DNA from 4 places in the Streptomyces sp. PsTaAH-124 genome. Region 1 is predicted to be linked to each of the others. Evidence: riboswitches for the same ligand, from Rfam matches in the RefSeq annotation. Region 1 holds a riboswitch; each other region holds the start of a gene.

The links. A riboswitch is a leader RNA that binds a small molecule or an ion and turns the genes downstream of it on or off. The one in region 1 is predicted to bind thiamine pyrophosphate.
Region 2: linked by a shared signal. The riboswitch ahead of B086_RS0111745 (purine-cytosine permease family protein) and the one ahead of thiO (glycine oxidase ThiO) in region 1 are both predicted to bind thiamine pyrophosphate.
Region 3: linked by a shared signal. The riboswitch ahead of thiC (phosphomethylpyrimidine synthase ThiC) and the one ahead of thiO (glycine oxidase ThiO) in region 1 are both predicted to bind thiamine pyrophosphate.
Region 4: linked by a shared signal. The riboswitch ahead of B086_RS0118840 (thiamine ABC transporter substrate-binding protein) and the one ahead of thiO (glycine oxidase ThiO) in region 1 are both predicted to bind thiamine pyrophosphate.

What each region holds. Positions count from the first base shown of each region.
Region 1 covers NZ_KB892169.1:140,135-147,387, forward strand. Annotated here, with positions in the region: gene B086_RS0116095 (deoxyribonuclease IV) at 1-133, opposite strand, end outside; gene pknB (Stk1 family PASTA domain-containing Ser/Thr kinase) at 236-2,185, opposite strand; gene B086_RS0116105 (thiazole synthase) at 2,296-3,090, opposite strand; gene thiS (sulfur carrier protein ThiS) at 3,094-3,294, opposite strand; gene thiO (glycine oxidase ThiO) at 3,327-4,490, opposite strand; TPP riboswitch at 4,488-4,599, opposite strand; gene B086_RS0116120 (FAD-dependent oxidoreductase) at 4,749-6,017, shown strand; gene B086_RS0116125 (Rv2175c family DNA-binding protein) at 6,283-6,648, shown strand; gene thiE (thiamine phosphate synthase) at 6,880-7,253, shown strand, end outside.
Region 2 covers NZ_KB892164.1:210,094-217,346, reverse strand. Annotated here, with positions in the region: gene B086_RS0111760 (DUF979 domain-containing protein) at 1-331, shown strand, start outside; gene pcp (pyroglutamyl-peptidase I) at 395-1,045, shown strand; gene B086_RS0111750 (DUF2891 domain-containing protein) at 1,045-2,064, shown strand; TPP riboswitch at 2,140-2,235, shown strand; gene B086_RS0111745 (purine-cytosine permease family protein) at 2,225-3,628, shown strand; gene B086_RS0111740 (hypothetical protein) at 3,758-4,321, shown strand; gene B086_RS0111735 (LLM class flavin-dependent oxidoreductase) at 4,345-5,502, opposite strand; gene B086_RS0111725 (hypothetical protein) at 6,041-7,253, opposite strand, start outside.
Region 3 covers NZ_KB892163.1:62,957-70,209, reverse strand. Annotated here, with positions in the region: gene B086_RS0109925 (metallophosphoesterase) at 1-669, shown strand, start outside; gene B086_RS0109920 (hypothetical protein) at 852-1,718, shown strand; gene thiC (phosphomethylpyrimidine synthase ThiC) at 1,797-3,587, opposite strand; TPP riboswitch at 3,580-3,757, opposite strand; gene B086_RS0109910 (YibE/F family protein) at 3,829-5,220, shown strand; gene B086_RS0109905 (SsgA family sporulation/cell division regulator) at 5,320-5,757, opposite strand; gene B086_RS0109900 (IclR family transcriptional regulator) at 5,856-6,629, opposite strand; gene B086_RS0109895 (DUF5326 family protein) at 6,950-7,162, opposite strand.
Region 4 covers NZ_KB892171.1:99,019-106,271, reverse strand. Annotated here, with positions in the region: gene B086_RS0118855 (LAETG motif-containing sortase-dependent surface protein) at 1-129, shown strand, start outside; gene B086_RS0118850 (ABC transporter ATP-binding protein) at 188-1,207, opposite strand; gene B086_RS0118845 (ABC transporter permease) at 1,207-2,811, opposite strand; gene B086_RS0118840 (thiamine ABC transporter substrate-binding protein) at 2,883-3,953, opposite strand; TPP riboswitch at 4,043-4,148, opposite strand; gene rlmN (23S rRNA (adenine(2503)-C(2))-methyltransferase RlmN) at 4,207-5,313, opposite strand.

The sequences.
Region 1 (7,253 bases):
AGGACAGGCCCACGGAGTGGAGCCCGCCGGCCACGGGGACATGGCCGCCGACCGGATTGCGCACGGCGCCGGACAGGCCCGGGACCGGGGCCGCGGCGGACGGGGAGGGGGCGGGGGACTGCTGACTGCTCACCTGTTCAGGGTGTCATGCGGGCCGGGGCCACCGGCCGTCGGCCGTGGTGATCCCCGTCTCCTCCGCCCGCTCCTGCCGTGCCCTGCGGGCACCCCGGCGGGATCACCTGATGGTGATCTTTATCGTCGAGCCCTTCGGCGCCTGCTCGCCGCCCGCCACCGACTGCTTCTTGACGGTGTCGCCGAACAGGCCGAGCAGCCCGCGGTCCTCGGAGACCTTGAAACCGGCGTCCTCCAGCGCCTTGTGCGCGTCGTCGACGCTGTCGCCCGTCACATCCGGGACCGTGATCATCTCCGGGCCCTTGGACAGGGTCAGCGTGACCGTGTCGCCCTCGGCCGCCTGGCCGTCGGCCGCCGGGCTCTGCCGGGCGACCTGCCCCTTGTCGTACTCGGAGTTGACCTGCTCGGAGGCGATCGTCACCTTCAGACCCGCCTCCTCCAGCTCGGACTGCGCCTGGTCCAGGTCGTCGCCCGTGACGTCCGGCACGTCCACCGGGCTGCCCTTGCTGACGGTGAGCGCGATCGCCGAGCCCGCGTGCCGCTCGGTGCCCGAGGCGGGGTCCGTGCCGATCACCGAGCCCTTGGCGACGTCCTCGCTGAACGCGCGGCGCACCATGCCCGGCTCCAGACCGGCCTTCTTCAGCAGGCGCTGGGCCGCGTCCAGCGGGCGGCCCTTCAGATCCGGCACCTTCACGGTCTCCGGGCCGTCGGAGACGGTGAGCGTCACCGAGTCGTTGCTGCGGATCCGGGCGCCCGCCGCCGGGTCGGTGCTGATGACGGTGCCGCGCTTCACGGTGTCGCTGTAGGCGTGCCTGACGTCCTTGACGTCCAGACCGGCCGCGTCGAGCCGCTTCCTGGCCTGTGCCTCGGTCTTCGCCAGCAGCGGCGGCACCTTCGTGAACTGGCCGGAGTTGATGTACCAGACGCCGCCGCCGACACCGAGGACCAGCAGGACGGCGACGACCACGGTCAGCACCATCCGCTTCGGCCGCCGGGCGGACCGCCGGGGTGCCAGGGCCGCGGACGCCTCGAAGCGGCTGGTGCGGTGCAGCGGGTCCCCGCCGCCCGCACCGGCCGGGTCCGGCGTGTCCTCGTTCACCGGCAGCGGCCGCGGCACCGTCAGCGCGCGCGGGATCACGCTCGTACGGTCCTCGCCGTTGTCGTGCTCCGCGGTGCGGGCCCGCGGCGGCAGGGCGTCGAGCTGCTGCGCGGAGAGCGCGGCACGGGCCTCGCGGACCCGCGCCAGCAGCGCCACCGCGTCGTGCGGCCGGACGTCGGCGGTGCGCGCGGTGGCCGCCGCGACCAGCTCGTCCAGCGTGTGCGGCAGGCCGGGCACCGCGGCGGACGGGGCCGGCACGTCCTCGTGCAGATGCTGGTACAGCACCTGGGCCGGGCTGTCGCCCTGGTGGGGCTTGCCGCCGGTCAGCATCTCGTAGAGCACCACACCGCACGCGTACACGTCGACCCGGGTGTCGGCGGTGCCCTGCTCTATCTGCTCGGGGGCCAGGTAGGAGACGGTGCCGAGGACGGCGCCGGTGGTGCTGGTGACCGAGTCCACCGCGCGGACCAGCCCGAAGTCGGCGACCTTGACCCGGCCGTCGTCCCCTATCAGCACGTTCTCCGGCTTCATGTCGCGGTGCACGAACCCGGCGCGGTGCGCCGCGCCGAGCGCCGCGAGCACCGGCTCCAGGATGTCCAGCGCGGCCCGCGGCTGGAGCGCCCCACGCTCGCGCAGCACGTCGCGCAGCGTGCACCCGGCGACGTACTCCATGGCCAGGTAGACGTACGACCCGTCGGTGCCCTGGTCGAAGACCTGCACCACGTTCGGGTGGTCCAGGCGGGCCACCGACTTGGCCTCCCGGATGAACCGCTCCACGAAGGAACCGTCGACCGCGAGCGCCGGGTGCATCACCTTGAGCGCGAGGACGCGGTCCAGGCGGGTGTCCAGGGCCCGGTAGACCGTGGCCATCCCGCCGACGGCGATCCGCGCGTCGACGCGATAGCGGCCGTCGAGCACCTGCCCGACGAGAGGGTCCTGAAGGGTCGTATCCACGCACGTGAGTCTACGAGCCGCCACCGACACGCTCACCGCCCCGCGGGCCCCGGCGGCGGGACTGCGACCGAGCTGTGACGCTTCCCACGCGCGCGGGGCCTGTGACGGGCCTAGAACGCGGGCCGTTCCGGGTCCAGGTCGGCCAGGCCCTGCTCCGGGGACGACGCCCGCGCGAAGTGGCGCTTGGGGATGCGGCCCGCCAGCCGGGCCAGCCGCCCGGCCGTCACCGCGTGCCGCATCGCCTCCGCCATCACCGCGGGCTCCTGCGCCCGCGTCACCGCCGAGGCGAGCATCACGGCGTCGCACCCCAGCTCCATGGCCAGCGCCACGTCGGAGGCCGTACCGGCGCCCGCGTCCAGGATCACCGGCACGCGCGCGTGCTCCACGATCAGCTCGAAGTTGTGCGGATTGCGGATGCCGAGGCCGGAGCCGATCGGCGAGCCCAGCGGCATGACCGCGGCACAGCCCACGTCCTGGAGCCTGCGGGCGAGCACCGGGTCGTCGTTGGTGTACGGCAGCACCGTGAAGCCGTCGTCGACCAGCGTCTCCGCCGCGTCCAGCAGCTCGATCGGGTCCGGCAGCAGGGTGCGCTCGTCGGCGATGACCTCCAGCTTGACCAGGTCGGTGCCGAGCGCCTCGCGGGCCAGCCGGGCGGTCAGCACCGCCTCGCCCGCCGTGAAGCAGCCCGCCGTGTTGGGCAGCACCCGGATGCCGAGCCGGTCCAGCACGGACAGCACGGAACCGTGCGAGGAGGGGTCCACCCGGCGCATCGCGACCGTGGTCAGCTCGGTGCCGGAGGCCACCAGGGACCGTTCCAGCACGTCCAGGCTGGGCGCACCGCCGGTGCCCATGATCAGCCGGGAGGTGTAGGACGTGCCTCCCAGGAGGAAGGGGTCGTCGGCCATGGGTCAGCCTCCTTGGACAGCGGTGAGGATCTCGACGCGGTCGCCCTCGGACAGCGCGGTGGCGGGCCACTGCGCGCGCGGGACGACGGTCTCGTTGACGGCGGCGGCCACCCCGGAGGGCGCTGCGGTCACGGCGCGCACGACTGCGTCCAGGGCCGTGCCGGGCGCGATCTCGCGCGGCTCGCCGTTGACGGAGACGGACAGGAGCGGGGACGGGGGCAGGGGTGCGGAGGTGTTCATACGGGCTGCTCCGTGCGGGAGGCGGCGAACCGCCGCGGGGTGAAGGGACGGGCCTCGTCCGGCAGCGCGCCGGTGGTCAGGACGTGCGCCATGACGTCGCCGGTGACCGGGGTGAGCAGCACACCGTTGCGATGGTGCCCGGTGGCCAGCAGCAGCCCGTCCAGACCGGTCGGGCCGAGCAGCGGGGCGTTGTCCGGGGAACCGGGACGCAGCCCGGCGCGGGTCTCGGTCAGCGGCAGCTCGGTGATCCCGGGCACCAGCTCGTGCGCGTCGCGCAGCAGCTCGTAGACGCCGCCCGCGGTCACCGTCGTGTCCCAGCCCAGCTCCTCGCTGGTGGCACCGACGACCAGCTCGCCGTTCAGACGCGGCACCAGGTAGACGTGGCCGCCGCGCACCACGGCGCGCACGGTACGGCTCAGGAACGGCGCGTACCGCTTCGGCACGGTCAGCCGCAGCACCTGCCCCTTGACCGGGCGCACCGGCGGCAGCACCTCGTCCGGGACCCCCGCCAGGCGTCCGCTGAGGCTGCCGGCGGCCAGCACCACCTGCTCGGCGGCGAGCGCCGTGCCGTCGCGCAGGACGCAGCCCGCGGCCCGGTCCCGGGCGAGGGTGAGCCGCTCGGCCCGGTCGCGGTGGAAGACCACCCCGGCGTGCTCGCAGGCGGCCACCAGGGCGGCGGACAGGCGGCGCGGATCGATCTGGTGGTCGCCGTCCACCCGCAGGCCGCCGCGCACACCCGGTGCGAGCATCGGCTCCAGCCGGCGGCAGTCCCGCCCGGACAGCCACTCCGCCTCCAGCCCGCAGCGCAGTTGCAGGGCGTGCAGGTCCCGCAGGTGGGCGCGGTCGTCGGCGTCCAGCGCGACGGCCAGCGTGCCGCAGCGGCGGTAGCCGAGGTCGTGCCCGGTGGCCTCGGTCAGCTCGGCCGCGAAGTCCGGATAGCGGCGGGCCGAGGCCAGGTTCAGGCCGAGCAGCGTCTCCTCGCCGTAGTGCAGCTCCGTGACGGCGGCCAGCATCCCGGCCGCCACCTGCGCGGCCCCGCCGCCCGGCTCGGGGTCCACCACGGCCGTGGACAGCCCGCGCAGGGCCGCCCGCCAGGCGGTCACGAGCCCGATGATTCCGCCCCCGACGACGAGGACGTCTGACGTACGTGGCGACGACATGGGCGTCCAGCCCCTCCCTTCGCCGGCATGACCCGGATCAGGTTCGTACGGTCGGAGGCCGCCAGCCTCCCTCTCAGCCCGGTGCGTCCGGGCTCCCGCGAGTGCTTGTACGGTCGCCAGCCTAGCCCCACGAGCAGCGCCCCTGTAAGGGAGCCTCCGGTGCGCCGCCTCCCCGCGGACCGGGGCCCGGACCGGACCGGCACCCGCGCCCGGACCGGCCCCCTGCCTGACGCCTTGTCAGGTGACTATGGTGATCGGGTGAGCGAGCAGACACCGGAACCGGGACAGGCGCAGGAGCAGGAGCACGGGCGGACCCGGCAGGGCGCGCCGCAGCCGCGGCGCGTGGTCGTCGTCGGCGCGGGCATGGCCGGCGTGCAGACCGCGGTCGCCCTGCGCGAACAGGGCTTCACCGGCACGGTCACCCTGATCGGCGCCGAACCCCACCAGCCCTACGACCGGCCGCCGCTGTCCAAGGCCGTCCTGCTCGGCAAGGCCGAGGGCTCCGCCTTCGACGTCGACTTCGAGGCCCTCGGCGTCGAGCTGCGCCTGGGCTGCGCGGCCCTGGCCGTACGCACCGACGCCCATGTGCTCGACACCTCCGAGGGGCCCGTCCCGTACGACGTGCTCGTCCTGGCCACCGGCGCCGAACCGGTGCGGCTGCCCGGCACCGAGGACGTCCCCGGTGTGCACCTGCTGCGCACCCTGGACGACGCCGAACGGCTGCGCCCGGTCCTCGCCGGGCAGCGGGACGTCGTGGTGGTCGGCGCCGGCTGGATCGGCGCCGAGTTCGCCACCGCCGCGCGCGAGGCGGGCTGCGCCGTGACGGTCGTGGAGGCCGCGGGCCGGCCGCTGGCGGGCGTCCTGCCCGCCGAGGTGGCCGCGCCGATGACCGCCTGGTACGCCGACAGCGGCGCCGTACTGCGCACCCACGCGCGCGTGGCGGCCGTCGAGCCCGGCGCGGTCGTCCTCGACGACGGCGAGCGGCTGCCCGCGGGCGCCGTGGTCGTCGGTATCGGCGCCCGCCCCGCCACCGGCTGGCTGGCCGGTTCCGGCATCGCCCTGGGCGAGTGGGGCGAAGTGCTCGCCGACGACCGTCTGCGCACCGGCGCGCCGGACGTGTACGCGGTCGGCGACTGCGCCTCCTTCCCCTCGCGCCGCTACGGCGAACGCCTGCTGGTCCACCACTGGGACAACGCGCTCCAGGGGCCGCGCACCGTCGCCGCCGACGTGATCGGCCTGACCCCCGCGGCCTACGACCCGGTGCCGTACTTCTGGTCCGAGCAGTTCGGCCGGTTCGTGCAGTACGCCGGGCACCACACGGCGGCCGACGCCATGGTCTGGCGCGGCGAGCCGTCCGGCCCGGCGTGGACGGTCTGCTGGCTGCGCCAGGGGCGGCTGGTCGCCCTGTTGGCGGTCGGCCGGCCGCGGGATCTCGCCCAGGGCAGACGGCTGATCGAGGGGGGCGCGCCGATGGACCCCGAGCTGCTGGCGGACCCGGCGCGGCCGCTGAAGACGGCCGTCGCCTAGGGCCTGTCGTCAAATTCCCGTCGTCCGCCCGGAGGGCGGGCTTCGCGGCGTCAGGTGCGTGCTCTCGGCGTGCCGGGTCCTGGCCTGCGTACTGGACGTACTCGGGTCGGGTCCCGGTGCGGCGAGAGTGCGTGCATGGCGTCGCGGGGCAGGCGGGAATTTGACGACAGGCCCTAGGAGAGGTCCCGGGGCGCGGCGCCGCCGCGCCGCCCGGGTGGACGGGGTCGGCTTCCGCGTGTCAGTGGCAGATGGCACGCTTGGTTCCGTGACCGAGATTGACGCGAAGACCGATGGGCTCGTCCCCGCCTGGCTCACCCTCCCCGATATCGCCGAGATGCTCGGCGTCGAGGTGACGCGTGTGCGGCAGCTGGTGAAGGAGGGCCAGCTCATCGCCGTACGCCGGGGTGAGAACCGCGCGCTGCACGTCCCCGCCGCCTTCATCGACGGGGACAAGGTCGTCAAGGGCCTGACCGGGACCCTGACCCTGCTGCGGGACGACGGCTTCACGGCCGAAGAGATGATCGAGTGGCTCTTCACTCCCGACCCCAGCCTGCCCGGCACCCCCGCGCAGGCCCTCAGCGAGAACCGTGGCACGGAGGTGAAGCGCCGCGCCCAGGCGCTGGCCGTCTGAGTCCGCGGCCGGGACGACCGGCCCACCGAGCCGTGCGGGGCGTGCGCGCCGCGCGCGCCCCACGCCTCGCCTCCGGCCCGCACGGCGACCGGAACGCCACCATGCACGCACACGTACGCATACGGCGTAGGAACTACGCGCGGTACGCACGCCCCGCAGCCCCGCAGCCCCGCAGCACGCACGACACGCACGACCACGCACGACTGATCCGATCGCAGGGGGACTCCACGCATGTCCGACACCGCAGCCGCCGCCCGCGCCCGTCTGGCCGACGCGCGCCTGTATCTGTGCACGGACGCCCGCAGGGACCGGGGCGACCTGCCCGAGTTCCTGGACGCGGTCCTCGCGGGCGGGGTCGACATCGTGCAGCTGCGCGACAAGGGCATGGAGGCCGGGGAGGAGCTGGAGCACCTGGAGGTGTTCGCCGACGCCTGCGCCCGCCACGGCAGACTGCTCGCGGTCAACGACCGCGCGGACGTCGCCCACGCGGCCCGCGCCGACGTGCTGCACCTGGGCCAGGGCGACCTGCCGGTCCCGGCGGCCCGCGCCGTCCTCGGCGACGACATCCTGATCGGCCGCTCCACGCACGCCGAGTCCGAGGCCGC
Region 2 (7,253 bases), on a different contig from region 1:
GTACCTCGCCGTGCTGGCGTACTGCCTGGGCATGTTCCTGTTCACCGTGATCATGGGCAACGCGTTCGCCGCGTTCCCGGTGATGACCGCGGCGATCGGCTGGCCCGTCCTCATCCAGCAGATGCACGGCAACGAGGCCGCCGTCCTCGCGATCGGCATGCTGGCGGGCTTCGCCGGAACGCTGTGCACCCCGATGGCCGCCAACTTCAACATCGTCCCGGCCACCCTGCTCGAACTGAAGGACCAGTACGGGCCGATCAAGGCGCAGATACCCACGGCGATCCCGCTGCTGGGCTGCTGCATCGTGATCATGGCGGTCTTCGCCTTCTGAGCCCGCGGGCCGCCGCGCCCGCCGTCCCGCCCCCTGGCCCTCGTACCTCCTCAAGGAAGCCCCATGACCCGTGTGCTCGTCACCGGCTTCGCCCCGTTCGGCGGCGAACAGGTGAACCCGTCCTGGCAGGCGGCCTCGCTGCTGGCCGCCGAACCGCCCACCGGCCTCGGCGTCACCGCCGCCGAGCTGCCCTGCGTCTTCGGTGCCGCCCTCGACGCGCTGCGGGACGCCGTCCGGGCGAGCGCCCCCGACCTCGTCGTGTGCCTGGGCCAGGCGGGCGGCCGGCCCGCCGTCACCGTCGAACGCGTCGCCGTCAACATCGACGACGCCCGCATCCCCGACAACGCCGGCGCCCAGCCCGTCGACGAGCCCGTGATCCCCGGCGGCCCCGCCGCCTACTTCTCCACACTCCCGGTGAAGGCGTGCGTGGCCGCCCTGCGCGCCGCCGGTGTCCCGGCCGCCGTCTCGAACACCGCGGGCACCTTCGTCTGCAACCACGTCGCCTACGGCCTCGGCCATCTGCTCGCCACCGAGTTCCCCGGGGTGCGCGGCGGCTTCGTGCACGTGCCCTGGGCGCCGGAGCAGGTCACCGACGGCTCCGCGCCCGCCCTGGAGCCCGCCACCGTGGCCCGCGGGCTGCGCGCCCTGCTGGCCGCCGCCGCGAGCACACCCGCCGGACAGGACCTGCGCGTCACCGAGGGGGCCACCCACTGATGCCCCTCGCCTCCCACGCGGCGCCCTTCGCCCGGCTCGCCCTGGCCAACATCACCCGCGAGTACCCCAACTTCCCCGCCCACCTGGTGGCCGCCCCGGACGAGGACACCCGGCCCAGCACCCTCCATCCGGCCTTCTACGGCGCCTACGACTGGCACTCCAGCGTCCACATGCACTGGCTGCTGGTACGGCTGCTGCGCCGCTACGGCGGCACCCCCGCGCTGCCCGGCACCGCGCCGTTCACCGCCGTGCTCGACCGGCACCTCAGCACCGGGCACATCGCCGCCGAGGCCGCCTACCTGCTCGACCGGCCCTCCTTCGAGCGGCCCTACGGCTGGGCCTGGCTCCTCGCGCTCGCCGCCGAGTGCCGCGCCCACGGCGGCGAGCCGGGCGCCCGCTGGGCCGCGGCGCTGGCACCGGGCGTCGCCGCCGTCGACCGGCTGCTGGCCGACTGGCTGCCCAAGGCCACCTATCCCGTACGCCACGGCAACCACCCCAACAGCGCCTTCGCGCTCGGCCTCGCCCTCGACTCGGGCGAGCTGTCCCCCGCGACCGACCGTGCCGTGCGGGACCGGCTGCTGGCCTGGTTCGCCGACGACCACGACGCGCCCGCGCACTGGGAGCCCTCCGGCCAGGACTTCCTGTCTCCCGCCCTGACCGAGGCCGACGCCGTGCGCCGGGTGCTGGAGCCGGAGCGGTTCGCGTCCTGGCTCGACCGGTTCCTGCCCGCCCTGGGCACCGGGGCGCCCTGCCCGCCGCTGGACGTGCCCGTGGTCTCCGACCACACCGATCCGCAGATCGGCCATCTGCTCGGCCTCGCCCTCAGCCGGGCCGCCGCGCTGCGCTCCCTGGCGGCGGCGCTGCCGGACGGACCGGTCCGCGCCCGGCTCGCCGGGGCCGCCGACGCCCATCTCGCGGCGGGCCTGCCCGCCGTGGAGCGCGGCGACTTCACCACCGACCACTGGCTGGCCACCTTCGCCGTCCTCGCCCTGGACCCGGAGCCCGGCACCGGCCGCTGACCCGCCCCTCCCCTCCCCCGCCCTGCCCCGCCCTCCCCGACGCCGCCGGGGAGGGCGGGGCTATCCTGACCGGCGTACCTGGACACGGGGTGCCCCCGCACGGGGGCTGAGATCACACCCGTCGAACCTGAACCAGTTAGGACTGGCGGAGGGATGTCACATGTCAGTGCCGTATGCCCGCGGTGAAGCGGCCCCCGGAGATCCCCGGCACGTCTTCGACGGGCGGATGCCGACGGCCCCGGGCGATCTGCGCATGGAGGCGCGGGGCATCGCCCCGGTCCCCGAGGACGCCCGCTACGGCAGCCCCGCGCGGCTGTTCACCGTCTGGTTCGCCCCCAATCTGACCATGACCGGCGTGTTCACCGGCACGGTCGGCATCACGCTCGGCCTGGACTTCCCGACCGCGCTGGCCGCCGTCGTCCTCGGCACCCTGCTGGGCGCGGTGCCGACCGCCTACCTGGGCACCTGGGGCAGCCGGACCGGTGCGGCGCAGCTGCCGCTGGCCCGCCTCGCCTTCGGCCGGGCCGTCACGGTGCCGGGCGCGCTGCAATGGCTGTCCTCCATCGCCTGGGACGCCCTGATCGGCCTGTTCGGCGGGGACGCGCTGGCCCAGCTCTGCGGCTGGCCGTTCTGGGCCGGGGTGCTGGTGATGATGGCGGGACAGGGCGCGCTGGGCGTGCTCGGCTACGAGGCGATCCACCGCCTCCAGACGGTCATGACGTTCGGGCTCGCCGCGGCCTTCACCGTCGTCGCCGTCAAGCTCGCCGACGGCGGCCACACCGGCGCGAGCGCCACCGCGCACGGCGCCGACCGGGCCGGGGCGTTCGTCCTGACCTGCACCGTCGCGCTGAGCCTCGCCCTGTCCTGGGCCCCCTACGCCAGCGACTTCAGCCGCTATCTGCCCCGGACGGCCTCCCGTCCGCGCATGTTCTGGTGCACCCTGCTCGGCATCGGCCTGTCGTTCGTCGCGGTGCAGGCGCTCGGCCTGTGGGGTGCCGCCCAGTTCACCGACCAGACCGCCCGGGGCGTCGACCGGCTCCTCGGCGGCGGCGCCCTCGGCGCGTTCGGGCTGCTCGCGGTCGCCCTGGCGGCCCTGTGCAGCAACGCCATGAACGACTACAGCGGCTCGCTGGCCCTCCAGACGATGGGGGTGCGCCTGCCACGCCCGGTGGCCGCCGCGTTCGCCGCGGTCCTCGGCTTCCCGCTGGTGCTCTGGATGCACGCCGCCGACACCACCGCCCGCTTCCAGAACGTCCTGCTCTTCGTCGGGTACTGGATCCCCGGGTTCTGCGCCGTCGTCATCGTCGACTGGGCCGCCCGCGCACGGGCCCGCGGCGGCCGCCCGGTCGACCTGGCCGAGGAGACGGCCCGCCCGCAGCCGTGGTGGCCCGCGCTGACGGCGTTCGCCGTCGCCTTCGCCGCCGCGGTGCCCTTCATGAACACCGGCCTCTACCTGGGTCCGGCCGCCGAGGCGCTGCACGGCGCCGACCTCGCCTATCCGGTGGCGTTCGTGGCCGCGCTGCTCGTCTACGCGCCGCTGCGGGGGCTGCGGCTGCGGCGCTGACGGCACCGGCCGCCGAGAGCACCGATCTCGCCGAAACCGTGCGCGCCAACCCGTAGTTGGGCATGCTCACCGCAGCGAGGTGTCCCGCGGACGGGCCGGGCGGGGCCGCAGGGGAAGGCGGTGGGCCGGGTGGCGCACGAGAAGGCGGGGAACGCCACGGGGGCGCGGGCCGCGCGGTCCGGGGCGGTTGCCGCGACCGAGCATGCGGCCCGGGTCGCGGAGCGGCACGGGTTCGGCGCGCACCGCGCCACCCGTGCGCTCGGCGGCGGGGACGTCGGCTGCGCGGGCTTCGGGGCGGGAGTCGTCCTGCTGGCGCCGGGGATCGGCCTGACCGCCGGTTCCCACGGCACGGCGGTCACCGCGCTCGGCGCCGCCTTCCTGGCCCTCGCCGTCGCGCTGCCCCTCGCGGCCCTGCGCCACGAGAGGCACCGCGACGGCCGCCTGCCCCGCATGCATGCCTTCGACGGCGGCCTCGTCCTCACCGGCAGGGACGAGGCCGTCGCGCACCCCTGGCGGGACATCCGCGTGGTGGAGCGCGCCGAGACCACGACGGTCGGCCAGGGCGGCAACCGCATGACCGTCCAGCGCATACGGTTCCAGCACGTCGGCGGGCAGGTGCTGTGCTCCATGGCGTCGGACGCCACCGCCGTCGAGATCGCCAGGGTCGCGCTCGCGGGCGGCGCACACACCTGACGGCCGCTCAGGTCGCCTGTGTCTCACGCCCGTTCACCCGCCTGCGCCAGCACCCGGGAACCCTGCCCGGCCGCGTCGGCGGCGGCCGTGGCCGCGCGTTCGGCGTCGCGCCTGGCGACCTCCTCGCGGACGAGCGGGATCACGTACCGGCCGAAGTCGATCGCGTCGTCCAGCAGGTCGTACCCCCGGGCGGAGAGGATGTCGACGCCGAGGTCGTAGTAGTCCAGCAGCGCGCGGGCGACCGTCTCCGGGGTGCCGACCAGGGCGTTGGAGTTGCCCGCACCGCCGGTCGCGGCGGCGGTGGGGGTCCACAGCGCGCGATCGTAGCGCTCGCCCTGCGCGGCGATGTCGAGCAGCCGCTGGGAGCCGGTGTTCTGCGGCGCGTCGCCCCGGTGGTGCCGTACCGCACCGGCGGCCCGCCGCTCCCGGATGGCGCCGACCGTGCGGTGGGCCTTCTCCCACGCCAGTTCCTCGGTCGGGGCGATGATCGGGCGGAAGGCGGCCTGGATGCGCGGGAGGTCGGTGCGGCCCGCCGCCCGCGCGGCGGCGCGCACGGACTCGATCTGCTCGGCGGTCCGGGCCAGCGGCTCGCCCCACAGGCAGTAGATGTCGGCCTCGGCGCCGCCCGCGGCGTACGCGGCGGGCGACGAGCCCCCGAACGAGACGCCGGGACGCGGCTGCTGGACGGGGAAGACATCGCTGACGAAGTCGTGGAAGCGGTAGTGCTCGCCCTCGTGGTCGAAGGGTTCGCGGGTGGTCCAGATCTTCTTGACGACGCCGATGTACTCGCGGGTGCGGGCGTAGCGCTCGTCCTTGGTCAGGGTGTCGCCCTCGCGGCGCTGCTCGTGGTCGCTGCCGCCGGTGATGAAGTGGACGGTCAGCCGGCCGTCGCTGATCTGGTCCAGGGTGGCGAAGGTCTTCGCGGCGAAGGTGGGATAGGAGACGTTGGGCCGGTGGGCGAGCAGGATCCCCAGCCGCTCGGTCCGGCTCGCCACGTACGCGGCGGCCGGCGCGGGGTCCGGGGATCCGGAGCCGTAGGCGAACAGCACCCGGTCCCAGCCGTACTCCTCGTGCGCTCGGGCGAGGCGGAGCGTGTGGTCCTTGTCGAAGGCGGCGCCGGAGCGCGGGGTGGTCTCGGAGCCGTCGTTGGTGGCGGCGATGCCGAGGAATTCCACGGGCATGCGAGGGGCCTTTCGTCTGCTGGGCCGGGGAGAAGCCGGGGTGGCGGTGGGCGCGCGGGCGTGGCGGCGTCGGCTCGCCGCGCCGCCGGTTCAGCGCGGCGGGGAAGCGGAGCGGGACGATGCGACGGCTTCGGGCGCCGGGTGCGGATCCGGGCGTCGGGTACGGACAGGTGCGCTGCGCAGAGGAAGCGCCGGGGACCGCGGACGTGCGCGGAAGCCGCTCGGTCCGCGGTGGGGTCACCCGGAGGCAGCGGGGCGGGCCGGTCGGGCGGGCCCTTGCCGGGTCAGGCGCGACACGCCGCGGACCACACCCGACCGAAGTCGATGTGGTCGCGCGTGGTCAAGCGCTGCTGCCGGGCCGTCATGCCCTCCATTGAGCAAGAGATCGCGCCGCGCGTCAACAGGTGACCGGATGCCGGACCCTTCCCGACGGGCCGGCTGACGGGTCGCCCGACGGGCCGTCGGCGGGGCGGCTGACGGGCCGTCGGCGGGGCGGTCGGCCGGGGCGGGTGGTGGCGGGGCCCGGCGGGCCGGGGGCTTAGCTCCAGGGGGCCGCAGAGGCCCGCGCGCCGTGCAGGAAGTGGTCGCCGAGGGAGCGCAGGAGGGGGGCGGCGGGGCCGCGTCCGGTGAGCACCCGGATGTTGCGCCAGAACCGGTCGAGCCCCTCGGCGTCCGCCAGCTCCAGGACCCCTTCCCCGGCGTGCAGGGCCGACCGCGCCGTGACGGTCTCGGCGGCGGCGACGAGGGCGGCGGTGTCCGCGCGCCGCTCGGTGTCCAGCTCCGGTCCGGCGTCCAGGCTCCGTGCCATGGCGGCCGTGGCGCGGTCGACGACCGCCGAGGCGCTGTGCACGGCCAGCGCCAGTTCCCCGAAGGCGAACAGCACGTCGGCGTCCGCGCCCGGGGGCAGGTCGGGACAGAGCCCCGTTCCGTTCACGGGCCGGGCGTGGGAGGCGGCACGGGCCAGGTCGCGCGCCTCGGCGAGCGCGCCCTCGGCCACGCCGAGGACGACCTGGGCGAGCATGAGCCGCAGGGCCAGCGGGGCGAGGGTGGCCGAGGGAGCCACCGCGTCCTCGTCGTGCGCGGCGGCCCCGATGACGTCGGACGGGCCGACCGGGACGTCCTCGAAGACCACCGTGCCCGCGCCGGTGAGCCGCTGGCCCAGCCGGTCGGTCACAGGGGTGCGGCCGGCCCCGGGGTGGTGCGGGTCCACCAGGACGACGAGGGCGTCGCCGCCTGACACGCGGACCGCGTCCAGGACGAGCCGGTCGGCCGTGTCCACGGCGGTGGGCAGGGCCCGCCGGCCGTTGAGGCGGTAGCCGTCACCGGTCCGGGTCAGGGTCAGGCCGGCGCCCGGGTCGCCGGGGTGCCGGGTCTCGTCCGTGCCGTCCGGTCCGGTGCCGCCCGCCAGCAGCCACTGCTCGTGCGCGGCACGGGACTCCAGGTCGGCCGCGCGCCCCGGCTCGGCGAGGAAGCGGGCGGTCCAGGACAGCACGTAGTGGCGGCCGAGGAGTTCACCCATCGAGCCGTCGGCGACCGCGATCCGGCGGACGATGTCGCAGGCGTCCCGCCACCCGGTGCCCGCGCCCCGCGCGCCCGGCGGTACGAGGGCGGCGGTGAGGCCGGAGTCGCGCAGCCGGGCCACCTCGTCGTAGGGCGGCTTCCCCGCCCGGTCGCGGTCGATCGCGTCCACCGCGAGGTCGTCGGCGAGGTCCTGGGCGACCCGCTGCCAGATCCCGGTCCCCCCGGCCGCG
Region 3 (7,253 bases), on a different contig from region 1:
CCGGACGGCATCGGCGTCATCGATCTGGTGATGCGGCTGTCCGCCGAGGCGGCGGCGGCCGGCGGCTACTGCAAGGCCCTCATGGGCAACCACGAGCTGCTGCTGCTGGGCGCCAAGCGGTTCGGCGACACCCCCGTCAACTCCGGTGCGGGCACCGCCACCTTCCAGGCGGCCTGGCTGCTCAACGGCGGCCAGAAGTCCGACATGGACCGCCTCCAGGACCACCACTTGCAGTGGATGGCCCGCCTCGACGCGATGGAGGAGGTCGACGGCTACCTCCTCGTGCACTCCGACACCACCTCCTACCTCGATTACGGCGACTCGATCGAAGCGGTCAACGACACGGTCCACGACACCCTCACGCGCAATGACGCGGACGAGTGCTGGGACCTGTTCCGCAAGTTCACCAAGCGCTTCTCCTTCCGTGACGAGGGCGGCGCCGACGCCGTGCGCTCGCTGCTCGGCACCTACGGCGGCGCCCGCATCGTGCACGGCCACAGCCCCATCCCCTATCTGCTGGGCGAAGTCGGCTCCGAGGACGGCGACGAGGCCGCGGGTCCCGTCGTGGAGGGACCGCACGTCTACGCCGAGGGCCTCGCCATCGCCATGGACGGCGGCGTGACCATGGCCGGAAAGCTGCTGGTCCAGCAACTTCCGCTGGACGTCTGATCGTTCGACGGCCACCCCGTCGGTGCCGGGCCCGGCCGCGGCCCGGCACGCAATTTGTGGAAACCCCCTGTCACCGCGCACCGTCGCGGCTCTACCATCGGTTTATCCGTAGCAGGCTCCCCTCCGTTTCTGCCCGACGGCTCGCTGTCATGCGAGCCCCAAGCCCTACGGAGCATCGGGGGATGCACATGAACAGCGTTCCGCAGCACCTGCTGAGCGAGGACCGCCGGGAGTACGAGCGGATCCTCGATGAGGCGCTGCGCTCCGCCCCACACCACCTGGAAGCGACCGCCGTCGGACAGCGGCTCACCACCGAACAGCTGCGCACCATGGCGCTCAACGCCACCGCCCTGATCACCGCGGCCGCGGCGACCGAGTACCACCACTACGTGACGGTCCGCGAAAAGCTGCGTCGGCCGGCACCGGCCGGAGCGCCGGCCGTCCGGGACCCCGGCACCGCAGAACCGGACCCGGCCGCGCCGGAACTCGCGGCCACCGCCGGCGAGGCCGTGGAGACCGGCGGCGCGGGGGCCGCCGCGGTGGTCGCGGTTCTCGCCCCCGTCCTCGCCGGGATCGCCGCCGCCCTCTTCCTCCTCGTCGGCTACGCCCTGAAGGCCCTCGACCCGGCACCGGCCTTCGCGCAGAGTCTGGTCACCGTCGGCTGGGTGTTCGGCGCCGTGACCGCGGCGGCCCTCCTGGCGGCCGGTGTGGCACTGCTGGCCACCGCGCTGCGCAACCGGCCCGCACCGGACGCCGTGCCGTACGGCGTCCTCGACGAGGACCTCGCACGGGCCCGGGACGCCTGGCGCGAGGCCCTGCTCGAACGGGGCCTCCTGCCGTTCCTGCGCGAGGCCCTCGCGGCCTCCGCCGGTGCGGCGCCGCACCGCGTGGACCCCGCGGCCCCGAGCGGCCGGATGCCGCATCTGGGCTACGGCCGCCCCGGCTTCAGCAGCCCGGACGACGGGGCGGCCCCGGGCTCCCGTCCGAGCTACTCCAGCCCGGACTTCTCCAGCCCGGACTTCGGGGGTCCGGAACACCGCCCGGAGTGAGCGACCGGACCGGTGCCGGACGGGGACGGGATCCGCCGCCCCCTCCGGCACCGGCAGCCGCCGGCTGTCACACCGGTCTCACTCCGCGATCGGCAGGTACACCCGGTTGCCCGCCGCGGCGAACTCCTTCGACTTCTGGGCCATGCCCTCCTCGATGTCGGTCTCGGCCCGGCCGGTGCCGTGCTCGCGGCGGATGTCCTGCGAGATCTTCATCGAGCAGAACTTCGGACCGCACATGGAGCAGAAGTGGGCGGTCTTGGCGGGCTCCGCCGGAAGGGTCTCGTCGTGGAACTCCCGGGCCGTGTCCGGGTCGAGGGCCAGGTTGAACTGGTCCTCCCACCGGAACTCGAACCGGGCGTCGGAGAGCGCGTCGTCCCATTCCTGGGCTCCCGGGTGCCCCTTGGCGAGGTCGGCCGCATGGGCGGCGATCTTGTAGGTGATGACGCCGGTCTTGACGTCGTCACGGTTGGGCAGGCCGAGGTGCTCCTTGGGCGTGACGTAGCAGAGCATGGCCGTGCCCCACCAGGCGATCATGGCGGCGCCGATACCGGAGGTGATGTGGTCGTACGCCGGGGCGACGTCGGTCGTCAGCGGGCCGAGCGTATAGAACGGAGCTTCATCGCAGATCTCCTGCTGAAGGTCGATGTTCTCCTTGATCTTGTGCATCGGGACATGTCCCGGGCCCTCGATCATCGTCTGTACGTGGAAACGCTTGGCGATCGTGTTGAGTTCCCCGAGCGTGCGCAGCTCCGCGAACTGTGCCTCGTCGTTGGCGTCCGCGATGGATCCGGGCCTGAGGCCGTCGCCGAGCGAGTACGTGACGTCGTAGGCGGCGAGGATCTCGCAGAGTTCCTCGAAGTTCTCGTAGAGGAACGACTCCTTGTGGTGCGCGAGGCACCAGGCCGCCATGATCGAGCCGCCGCGCGAGACGATGCCGGTCTTGCGGTTCGCGGTCAGCGGCACATACGCGAGGCGTACGCCGGCGTGGACCGTCATGTAGTCCACGCCCTGTTCGGCCTGCTCGATGACCGTGTCCTTGTAGACCTCCCAGGTCAGCTCCTCGGCCCTGCCGTCGACCTTCTCCAGGGCCTGATAGAGCGGCACCGTGCCGATGGGGACGGGGGAGTTGCGCAGCACCCACTCGCGTGTGGTGTGGATGTTGCGGCCGGTGGAAAGGTCCATGACGGTGTCGGCGCCCCAGCGGGTCGCCCACGTCATCTTCTCGACCTCCTCCTCGATCGAGGAGGTGACCGCAGAGTTGCCGATGTTGGCGTTGACCTTCACCAGGAACCGCTTGCCGATGATCATCGGCTCGATCTCCGGGTGGTTCACATTGGCCGGGAGCACCGCACGGCCGGCGGCGATCTCCTCACGGACGACCTCGGGGGAGACGTTCTCCCGGAGGGCCACGAACTCCATCTCGGGGGTGATCTCCCCGCGGCGCGCATAGGCCAGCTGCGTCACCGCCTGTCCGCCGCGCCCCCGCCGCGGCTGGCGCGGCCGGCCGGGGAACACCGCGTCGAGGTTGCGCAGTCCTCCGCGCGGCGAGGTGTGCTTGATCCCGTCGTCCTCGGGACGGACGGGACGGCCCGCGTACTCCTCGGTGTCGCCGCGGGCGATGATCCAGTTCTCCCGCAGCGGCGGCAGACCGCGCCGGACGTCGGTGTCCACGAGCGGGTCGGTGTACGCGCCCGAGGTGTCGTAGAGGGTGACCGACTCCCCGTTGGTGAGGTGCACCTGACGGACCGGCACCCGCAGGTCGGGGCGGGTGCCCTCGACATACGCCTTGTGCCAGCCGATGGATTTCCCGGCCTCCGGGGACTGTTCGTCCTGGACGGAGGCAGGCGTGCGTGCGTCCTTGTTGGTCATGAGACCTACTCCCTACGCCGGCATTACCCGGTAACAGGTTCGGCGGTCGACGCAGCGGCTTCCGTCCGGCGGCATTTCCCGGGGAACGTCGTACGTTCCACGTGAAACATCGCGAAGACGAAGGTCAGCGCCCTCTCAGCCCGGTGCTCCGAGCTCCCGCGTGTGCAAAGGTGCCTCCACGCTAGCGCCATGTGTGGCGCGGTGAACAGTGGGCCCCCGGCGTTCTTGCGATGATCGGTCGGTGACCACGACGCAGCAGTTCCCCCATCCGCCGCCGGAACCACGCCCCGGCCCCGAGTCCGGGCACGGCCATGGATCCGGACACGGTCACGGGCATGCGCACGGCCACAGTCATGGCCCGGCCGCGCCTGTCTCGCAGCACCTCCGCAAGATCATCGCTGCGGTTCTGGTCCCGTTCGCCGCCGCCGTGGTGGTCGGGCTCGTCGTGCTCTGGCCCGGCGGCGCCCCCGCACACCAGCGCACCGGCGTGGGCTTCGACCGGCAGACGCAGCAGGCCACGGTCACCCAGGTGGTGGCGGTGAGCTGCAAGGCGGTGAACACCTCGGGCGACACACCGACCGGCGACACCTCCACCGCCGAGGGCGCCTCCGCCCAGGCGCAGGCGTCCGGCACCTGCAAGAAGGCCACGATCCGCGTCGACACCGGAAAGGACAAGGGGCGTACCTTCACGGAGATCGTGCAGCCGGACCAGTCGCGGCAGTTGCACCAGGGCGAGAGGATCGTGGCCGCCTACGAGCCCGCCGCGCCGAGGGAGTTGCAGTACTCGGTCACGGATGTGAGCCGCGGCTTCCCCATGGCGCTGCTGGCCGGAATCTTCGCACTCGCCGTCGTGGTCGTCGGGCGGATGCGCGGGGTGATGGCGCTGGTCGCGCTGGCCATCAGCTTCGTGGTGCTGGACCTCTTCATCCTGCCCGCGATCCTGCAAGGGTCGAATCCGCTGGTCGTGGCCGTGGTGGGAGCGAGCGCGATCATGCTGATCGCGCTGTACATGTGCCATGGCCTGTCCGCCCGTACCTCGGTGGCCGTACTCGGCACGCTGGTCTCGCTGGTGCTGATCGGCGTCCTGGGTTCGCTGTTCATCGGCTGGGCCTCCCTCACCGGCAACACCGACGACAACACCGGACTGATCCATGGCCTGTATCCGTCGATCGACATGAGCGGCCTGCTGCTCGCCGGGGTGATCATCGGGTCGCTCGGTGTCCTCGACGACGTGACGGTCACGCAGACATCGGCGGTCTGGGAGCTGCACGAGGCCAATCCGGCGATGGGCTGGCGGGGGCTGTACCGCGCGGGCATCCGGATCGGGCGCGACCACATCGCGTCCGTCGTCAACACCCTGGTCCTGGCCTACGCGGGCGCGGCGCTGCCGCTGCTGCTGCTCTTCTCGATCGCGCAGAGCAGCGTGGGGACGGTGGCCACCAGCGAACTCGTCGCCGAGGAGATCGTGCGCACGCTCGTGGGCTCGATCGGCCTGGTCGCCTCGGTGCCGGTCACCACGGCGCTGGCGGCTCTCGTCGTCGCGGCCGACCGGCCGCAGCCGGTGGCCGCCCCTGCCGCGGCGGGGCTGCCCGCACCGGCGCGCGGCGGCCGGGGCAGGCGCCGCAAACGGTGATCCGCCCCCGGGCGGGACCATGGCCCGCAGGGACGGCGAAAAGGTCACGGACCGTGTGGTGAAGCGTTACTCCTCCGCACACTCGGTTGCCGAAACGCTTCAGCCCGCGCTCTGCTCTTCCGCCAGAATGCGGTCCAGGGCCTCGTCGAGATGCGCGTCGAAGTCCTCCAGAGCGCCCTCCTGGCCCAGCGGGACCAGTTTGTCCGTGCGGTCGAGGAACGCCACCAGGGGCGCGGTGGAAGACCGGAACAGCGCCCGGTCGGCGCCGACCTGAAGGCGGATCAGTACCTCGGCCAGCTCCTCGTTGTCGGCGGGACCGATGCGCACATCGCCGTCGCCGCACGGCCTGCCCACCCCGTCGACCAGCAGTTCCCGGCCGAAGGCCCAGGTGACAGGGGCGTCGCCGGGCAGATGGAAGGTCAGCCGTACGGCATAGGGATCACGGGTCTCGTACCGCAGTTCCACCGGAATGCGGAAGGAGAGCTCCTCGGACACGAGAAAGCTCATCATGACCTCTGCCTGTACGGACTCGCGCATCGCTACCCCGTCATCTGCCGTCGACTGGCCGGGAATGGTCCCCTTGATACTGGTGGCATCTTGCTGAACGTATATGGCAGATCACAAGGAGTGAGTTTTCAGATACTGATAGCGAGCGCGAGGGCGCCGACACGCCGTCCCACCTCGCTCTGGAGCTGCCGCGCCGCGGGCAGCAGCCGGTCGGCCTGGTGCGCGGGGAGCGAGAGCGCCATCGTCGCCGCCGTGGCCCCCACGGTGATCGGCACAGCCGCGCAGACCGTCCCCAGCGCATACTCCTGCCGTTCCGTCACCGGCTGCATCCTGGGCATCCGTTCGAGCCGTCGCAGCAAGGTGTGGTCGTCGCGGACGGTGTACGGCGTGATGGACCGCGCCGGGTAGCGGGACAGATGGTCCCGGCGGGCGCTCTCGTCCAGCTGGGACAGCAGACACTGGCCGATCGCGTGCGCGTGCCCGGTCTCCCGGAAGTCCGCCCACTCCTGGACAGCCGGATTCGCCGGGGTGTCGGAGACGCACACGACCTCGATCTCACCGTCCCGGTACATCGCGTAGTACACCGGGACGCCGATCAGATCGCGCCATTGTGCGAGCGAGTCGACGACCGTGCTGCGACGTTTCTGCGCCGCTCCGCTGCTGCTCAGCCGTTCGGCCGCCGTCCCGAGGAAGAACAGCCCGCGGTCGCGGTACAGATAGCCCTCGTGGACCAGGGTGCGCAGCAGGTGGTAGGCGGTGGGGAGGGCGAGGCCGGTCTCCCGGGCCAGTTGCTTGGCCGGGGCCCCGTGCTCATGCCCCGCGACGGTCTCCAGCAGGCGCATCGCACGCTGCACGGATCCGATGAGGGTCTGTCCCGCCGGGGCGGGAGGCTGCTCCGGCACACCGACGCGCGGGCGCTCCACCGCGGGCGCGGAGCGCGGCTGCGCGGGAAGCCCGGTGGAACCCGACGGCGCCCGGGGACCCGGGGGCGCATGCGGTTCTGCGGGTGCGGTGTCAACCGTGGCCAAGGGTCACTCCCGTAGCGCGAGGGGCAGCCCGTGCGGAGGACACGGGTGGGGGAACGCTGCCCGCGGGGGCCGGCCCCCGCTTCGATTCCCGGACCCTATCCGCCTGTCACCGCTCCAGGACGGCTGTCCGGAAAACTTCCCTCCCGCGGGGGACCCGGCGACGCCCCTCACGGGTCACCGGTGCCCCCTGAGGCTCACCAGTCGCCGCGCGACGACGAACTCGACATGAACTTCCGCACGATGTAGATCAGACCGCCGATCAGCGCCACGAAGATCAGCAGCTTGAACAGCAGACCGATCACGAAGCCGACGACCGTCGCTATCAGGCTGCCGAAGACGACCAGGGCGATGACCGGCACCGCGATCCACTTCACCCACCACGGCAGTCCCGTGAAGACTTCTCGCATTGCCCTCGTCCTTACCTCTCCGCCGGCCCTGCGCCGGGTGCTCGGTGGCCCGCACCGTCCGGTGCCGGGACCTCTCGTACGTCCTGCTTCG
Region 4 (7,253 bases), on a different contig from region 1:
GACCTCGCCGAGACCGGGGCGAACTCGAACACCGGCCTGATCGTCGGCATCGCGGCCGCCCTGGTCGCCGTCGGTGGCGGCGCGGTGTTCTACGGGCTGCGCCGACGGGGCGCGCACAGCGAGCGCTGAGCGCCGCACGCTCCCGTACGCCGACGCACCGGAGGGGGAAGGCGTCGGCGTACGGTCGTCAGCCCAGCACCACCACGTCGTCCGGGTCGAACGCCACGCCCGTCTCCTCCCCGGTCCCGGGGGCCGCGCGCAGCGGGCAGGCGGCTTCCAGCGGCGGCGCGTCGCGCGGCTGGAGGCGCAGGGCGACATGGGTGCCCTTGAAGGTGCGGGCGGCCACCGTGCAGCGCAGGCCCTCCTCCGCCGGGACGAGGCGGACACCGGCGGGGCGTACGAGGAGGGTCCGGGTGCCCTGGGGCGCGTCCTCGGGGACCGGGACCTTGCCCCAGGGGGTGAGGGCAGCCGTGCCGTCGACCTTCGCCTCGATCACGTTCTCGAAGCCGAGGAAGCGGGCGACGAAGGCGTCCGCGGGACGCTGCCACACCTCGAGCGGCGTACCGGACTGGGCGATCCGGCCGTCCCGCATCACCACCACCCGGTCGGCGAGCGCGAACGCCTCGCCCTGGTCATGGGTGACGGCGAGCACGGTGGTGCCCAACCGCCCGAACAGTTCCCGCAGTTCGACGACGAGCCGTTCGCGCAGCGAGCGGTCGAGCTGGCCGAGGGGTTCGTCGAGCATGAGCAGCCGGGGCCGGGGCGCAAGGGCGCGGGCGAGGGCCACGCGCTGCTGCTCGCCGCCGGACAGGGCGGCCACCGGACGCGCGCCCGCGCCCGGCAGGCCGACGAGTTCGAGGAGTTCGGCCACCCGCGCGGCCTGCTCCGGCCGGGTCGCGCCGTGCATCCGCGGCCCGAAGGCGACGTTCTGGGCCACGTCCCGCTGCGGGAAGAGCTGGTGGTCCTGGAACATCAGGCCGACCTCGCGCCGGTGCACCGGCACCCGCGCCTGGTCGCGGCCGTCGAGCAGCACCTGCCCCGAGTCCAGCGCCTGGAGTCCGGCCACCGCCCGCAGCAGTGTCGACTTGCCGCTGCCGCTGGGGCCGAGCACGCACACGGTCTCGTGCTCGGCGACCGCCAGGTCGACGGCGTCCAGGGCGGCCCGGCCGCCGAAGCGCACGGTGGCACCGCGCAGGTCGAGCAGCATCAGAACTCCCCCGTCCGCTCGCCGCCGCGCAGTCTCTCCAGTACCAGCAACGCCACCGCGCACACCACCATGAGGATCGTCGACAGGGCCATGGCCTGGCCGTAGTTGAGGTCGCCGGGCCGGGAGAGCAGCCGGGCCACGGCCACCGGCAGGGTCGGGTTGTCGGGACGGGCGATGAACACGGTCGCCCCGAACTCCCCGAGGGAGACCGCGAAGGCGAACCCGGCGGCGATCAGCAGTGCCCGCCGCACCAGCGGGAGGTCCACCTCGCGCCACACCCGCCACGGCGACGCCCCGAGCACGGCCGCCGCCTCACGCAGCCGTACGTCGACCGCGCGCAGCACCGGCAGCATGGTCCGTACGACGAAGGGCACGCCGACCAGGGCCTGTGCGAGCGGGACCAGGATCCAGGACTGCCTGAGGTCCAGCGGGGGCTTGTCCAGGGCGATCAGGAAACCGAAGCCCACGGTCACCGCCGACACGCCGAGCGGCACCATCAGCAGTGCGTCGAAGCCGCGGACGAGGCGTCCGGCGTCCCGCCGGGTGAGCGCGGCGGCGGCGAGGGAGCCGACGGCGACGGCGATGGCGGTCGCGGCGGCGGCGTAGGACAGGGAGGCGCCGACCGCGTGGAGCGGCGCGACCAGGAAGGTGCCGCCGTCCGGGTCGGTCAGCGCGCGGTAGTAGCCGAAGCCGGGTGCGGTGAGCGAGCGCTGCACCAGCACGGCGAGCGGCAGCAGCACGAGCAGCGCGATGCTCGCGAGGACGGCGGCCAGCAGCGTCCACTGTCCGGCGCCGCGCGGGCGGCGGGCGGTGCGGGCGGCGTCCACCAGCCGCAGCGCGCTCTCCCGGCGCCGTACGGTCCAGGCGTGCACGGCGAGGATCGCGCCCACGGCGGCGAACTGCACGAGGGTGAGGACGGCGGCCGTGGACAGGTCGAACATCTGCGAGGTCTGCCGGTAGATCTCCACTTCGAGGGTGGAGAAGCCGGGGCCGCCGAGGATCTGCACCACGCCGAAGGAGGTGAAGGTGAACAGGAAGACCATCAGCGCGGCGGCGGCGACGGCGGGTGCCAGGGCGGGCAGGGTGACCTTGCGCCAGGCCGTCAGCGGCGAGGCGCCGAGCATCCGCGCGGCCTCCTCCTGCCGCGGGTCGAGCTGGGCCCACAGGCCGCCCACGGTCCGTACGACGACGGCGTAGTTGAAGAAGACATGGGCGAGGAGGATCGCCCACACGGTGGTGTCCAGGCGCACCCCCCACAGGTCGTCGAGGAGGCCGCCGCGTCCGACGAGGGCGAGGAAGGCGGTGCCGACGACGACCGTGGGCAGCACGAACGGCACGGTGACCACGGCCCGCAGTACATTCCGTCCCGGGAAGTCGTAGCGGGCGAACACATAGGCGCCGGGCAGGGCGATCAGCAGGGTGAGCGCGGTGGAGGCCAGCGCCTGCCAGGTGGTGAACCACAGCACGTGCCGGATGTCGGCCCGGCCCAGCACCTCGCCGAACGGGCCCCACTGCCAGGCGCCGCCGGAGTACAGGCCGCGCCGGACGATCGCGGCCACCGGGTAGGCGAAGAACAGCGCGAAGAACGCGACGGGCGCGGCCATCAGGCCGAGCCGCGCCGCGTTCGCCCGGCGGCGCCGCGCCCGGTCCCCCGCGGCGGGGCCTGCCGCGGGGGCTACTTCACTACGAGGGAGGACCACGTCTTGACCCACTGGTCGCGGTTGGCGGCGATGCGGTCGGGGGCCATGGTCCGGGGGTCCTTGGCCTGCGGGCCGTACGCCGTGAAGTCGGCGGGCACGGCGGCGCCCGCGCGCACCGGGTAGACGAACATGTTCAGCGGCATGTCCTGCTGGAACTCCTTGCTGAGCAGGAAGTCGAGGAACGCCTTGCCGCCCTTGGTGTTCCCGGCGTTGCTGAGCAGCCCGGCGTACTCGACCTGCCGGAAGCAGGTGGCGTCCACGACGCCGGTCGGCGCGGTCTTCGGCCTGGGGTCGGCATAGATGACCTCGGCGGGCGGCGAGGAGGCGTAGGAGACGGCGAGCGGCCGGTCGCCCTTGGCCTTCCGGCCGCCCGCGGAGCCGGAGAACTCCTGGTTGTACGCCTGCTCCCAGCCGTCGACGACCTTGACGCCGTTGTCCTTCAGCTTCTTCCAGTAGTCCTGCCAGCCCTTCTCGCCGTACTGGGCGGCGGTGCCGAGCAGGAAGCCGAGGCCGGGCGAGGAGGTCGCCGCGTTCTCGGTGACCAGGAGGTTCCTGTACTGCGGCTTCAGGAGGTCGTCGAAGGAGGCGGGCGGGGCCAGCTTGTGGTCGGCGAAGTACTTCTTGTCGTAGTTGACGCAGATGTCGCCGGTGTCGACGGGCGTGACGCGGTGCTTGGCCTGGTCGACGCGGTAGCGCCGGTCGACCGTGCCGGAGTCCTTCGCCTCGTACGGCTGGAAGAGGCCGTTGTCGAGGGCGCGGGAGAGCAGCGTGTTGTCGACGCCGAAGAAGACGTCGCCCTGCGGGTTGTCCTTGGTGAGGATGGCCTTGTTGACGGCCTGTCCGGCGTCGCCGTCCTTGAGGATGCGGACCTTGTATCCGGAGCGCTTCTCGAAGTCCGCGACGACACTCTTGGACGCGGCCCACGAGTCGTGGCTGACCACGGTCACGGTCGTGGAGTTGTCCGCCTCGCCCCCGGAGGACCCGCACGCGGAGAGGGCGACGAGGCCGAGGCCGGCCGCCGCGGCGGCGAACGTCTTGTGGTGCACTGGATTTTCCTCCTGGATGGTGGCCAGGAAGAGACGCGGCCCTGCCCGGTGACCGCGCGGGACGCGGGACGCCGGGCAGGGCGCAACAGCTCGAGTGATGACCGAACTTCCTACCCAGAATGACCTGGGCGAGGTTCAGAGGGTCTGCGGCCGGTGCCGCACTCTCAGCGCTGTGGCGCTCCCCTGTCGGAATATGAAGATGTGTTGTACGGCCCTCAGACTACCGCCCGGCTGTCGCTGGGCCACCGCTCGGCTACCGCTCCGTGGCGGCCAGCTGTCCGCACGCCCCGTCGATCTCCTGGCCGCGGGTGTCCCGGACCGTCACCGGCACTCCGTGCGCGGCGATCGCCTCGACGAACGCCTTCTCGTCCTCGGGCCGCGAGGCGGTCCACTGGGAGCCCGGCGTCGGGTTGAGCGGGATGAGGTTGACGTGCACCGGCTTGCCCCGGAGGAGGCGGCCGAGCCGGTCGCCGCGCCACGCCTGGTCGTTGATGTCCCGGATCAGCGCGTACTCGATGGACAACCGCCGCCCGGACCGGGCGGTGTACTCGAACCCGGCGTCCAGCACCTCCCGCACCTTCCACCGCGTGTTGACCGGCACGAGGGTGTCGCGCAGCTCGTCGTCGGGGGCGTGCAGGGAGATCGCGAGCCGGCACTTGAGGCCCTCGTCGGTGAACCGGTTGATCGCCGGGACCAGGCCGACCGTGGACACGGTGATGCCGCGCTGCGACAGCCCGACCCCGTCCGGCTCCGGGTCGGTCAGGGCACGGATGGCGCCGATCACCCGCTTGTAGTTGGCCAGCGGCTCGCCCATGCCCATGAACACGATGTTGGACAGCCGCGCCGGTCCGCCCGGCACCTCGCCGTCGCGCAGCGCGCGCATGCCGTCCACGATCTGGTGCACGATCTCGGCGGTCGACAGATTGCGGTCGAGTCCGGCCTGCCCGGTCGCGCAGAACGGGCAGTTCATCCCGCACCCGGCCTGCGAGCTGATGCACATGGTCACCCGGTCCGGGTAGCGCATCAGCACCGACTCGACGAGCGTCCCGTCGAACATCCGCCACAGCGTCTTGCGCGTCGTCCCCTCGTCGGTCGACAGATGCCGTACGACCGTCATCAGCTCCGGCAGCAGCGCCTCGCGCAGCTTCTCCCGCGAGCCGGCCGGGATGTCCGTCCACTGCTCGGGGTCGTGCGCGTACCGCGCGAAGTAGTGCTGCGAGAGCTGCTTGGCACGGAACGGCTTCTCACCGATCGCGGCCACAGCCTCCTTGCGCTCGGCGGGCGAGAGATCGGCAAGATGCCGCGGCGGCTTCTGGGCTCCGCGCGGCGCGACGAAAGTGAGTTCTCCGGGCTTGGGCATGGTGGTACCAGTGTCGCAGATCGACTTGGGTGACCTGCGGGTCACGGCCTGGACGCCTGTCACTGGCGGTCGCCATCTGTCGTCGCCGATCCACCTCGGACGGCCCACAGACGGCCCCGGCGATCGTCCGTCCCTCGTGCGCGGCTCGCACAGTACGGCGTCACACCAAGCAACCGTCTTACACCAATGATCAACAGCAATTCGAACGCTTAGCTACAGCTTTCAACGAACTTCGAGCTTCACGTTGACTCATGGGGCGTTTGTTCGATGCGGCTAGTCCAAAAGATTTGCCCGGATTGCTACGCTATGCGGCTTTGATTGGCTACATTCCAAGGTCAAGAGGTGCCCAAGTTAGGCAATCCTTGGCTGAGCCCCACGTTGCGCGTTCAGAAATTGCCACGCGTTCGTCGCGTTCAGATGTGCTAACCTTCGGGATCATGGCAGAGGACCAAGCACTTCGGGACGCATTGGGGGTGGCGCAGCGGCAACTCCTGGAGGCGGAGGCTGAACTCCGTGAGGTACAGGAGCGCGTGCGCAACCTGCGGTCCGTCGTGTACGGACTCAAGCAGATCTTTGAGCCAGGAGACGCGGGACGTGTAATCGACTCCGTCGGCGCCGGTTCAAGCGAACCCCGCGCCAAGCGCAGCCGGGGCCACGTAGCGGAGGGGGCGGTAACCGCCTCGGTGCGACGGGCCGTACAACTCCTGACAGACGCCGGCCGTCCGATGCGGATGTCCGAGATCACCGAAGAGTGGCAGAACCGGGGATGGGTCAACCCGGACTGGAAGGCGCCAAAATCCGCCATCAACATGATCTTCCAGCGGGCCCTGAAGGTAGGGCTTGTGGGCCGTATGCCCGACCGCTCGTGGGTCCTACGAGCGGACGTGACACCGACTGACGGCCCCACCGATGATCAGGCCCCACTTCGCCAAGGGGGCGAGGACCATTAAGTGGCTCCGTCCGGTCCCGCTACCGGGGCACCCACACAGCTCCGCACTCCATGCAGTGAGGTCGGCCCGCATATCCGGAAATGGTGCCGTCCTGGCGAAGGCACACGGCTCCCTGCTGCGAGCTGTTCGGCACTCGCAATTCGAACCAGCCACTGCCGCACGGACAGGTAGCGGAGCCGTTGTCGGCTTGGGACGCGGCCCTCCGTGCACTCAGGTCAACGACGCTCATAAGTCAACTCACAGAGAGGAGACCTTCGCATGACGCGAAGGCACGGGCCGATCGGCCCGAACGGAGAGTGGAAGACCGGTCAGCGAGTCCCGGCGAACGGCGACTACACGGACCAGTACGGAGTGACAACGACGCACGACGCGGGGGCCACATTTCCGCCGTGCATCGGCCGTAAGGGCGAGTGCGCCTACCGGACGCTCAGCCGGGCGCGTACTGCCTAGCCGAGACGCTTGATGGTTGCCGCCATCTAGCGTCAGTTTTTCCCTTGAGGGGTGTAGGGCCACTGGCCTTGCACCCCTCTCCCTTTGCTCTTACGGCCGTGCACCAAGCCGTCCGGAGGAAGTGCTATTGGAACCGATCGCGGCGCCTCTGTCCAGAGGGCCAGCCCCGCCTCATCCGAACGAACAGCGGTAGACACACGGTCAGCGTACGACGTGACCTCAAGCGATTGCGACTCGGCCCCCCTTTCTTCACAGGCGAAGAGCATTCCTTGTCACCCGACCCAGTGACGGCCGGAACAGAAGCCCACGTACCTCAACCGCCCCCAGCTCCCATCCCGTCTGCCGTCGGCCCACACACCGTGGAGCGGGCGTGGTTCATGGCGTCCAGGTGGAGCGCGCCACTGTACGAACGACCTGGACGCCATGGGCCGCGTCTGCTCGGCTCCGCCTGGGTCGATGGCAGGCGGGATGGGAGCACCCCGCGCACGCCACTGACTCGCTGGCACCCGCGAACGGCGCCCCCGCCATCTCGGAGCCTGA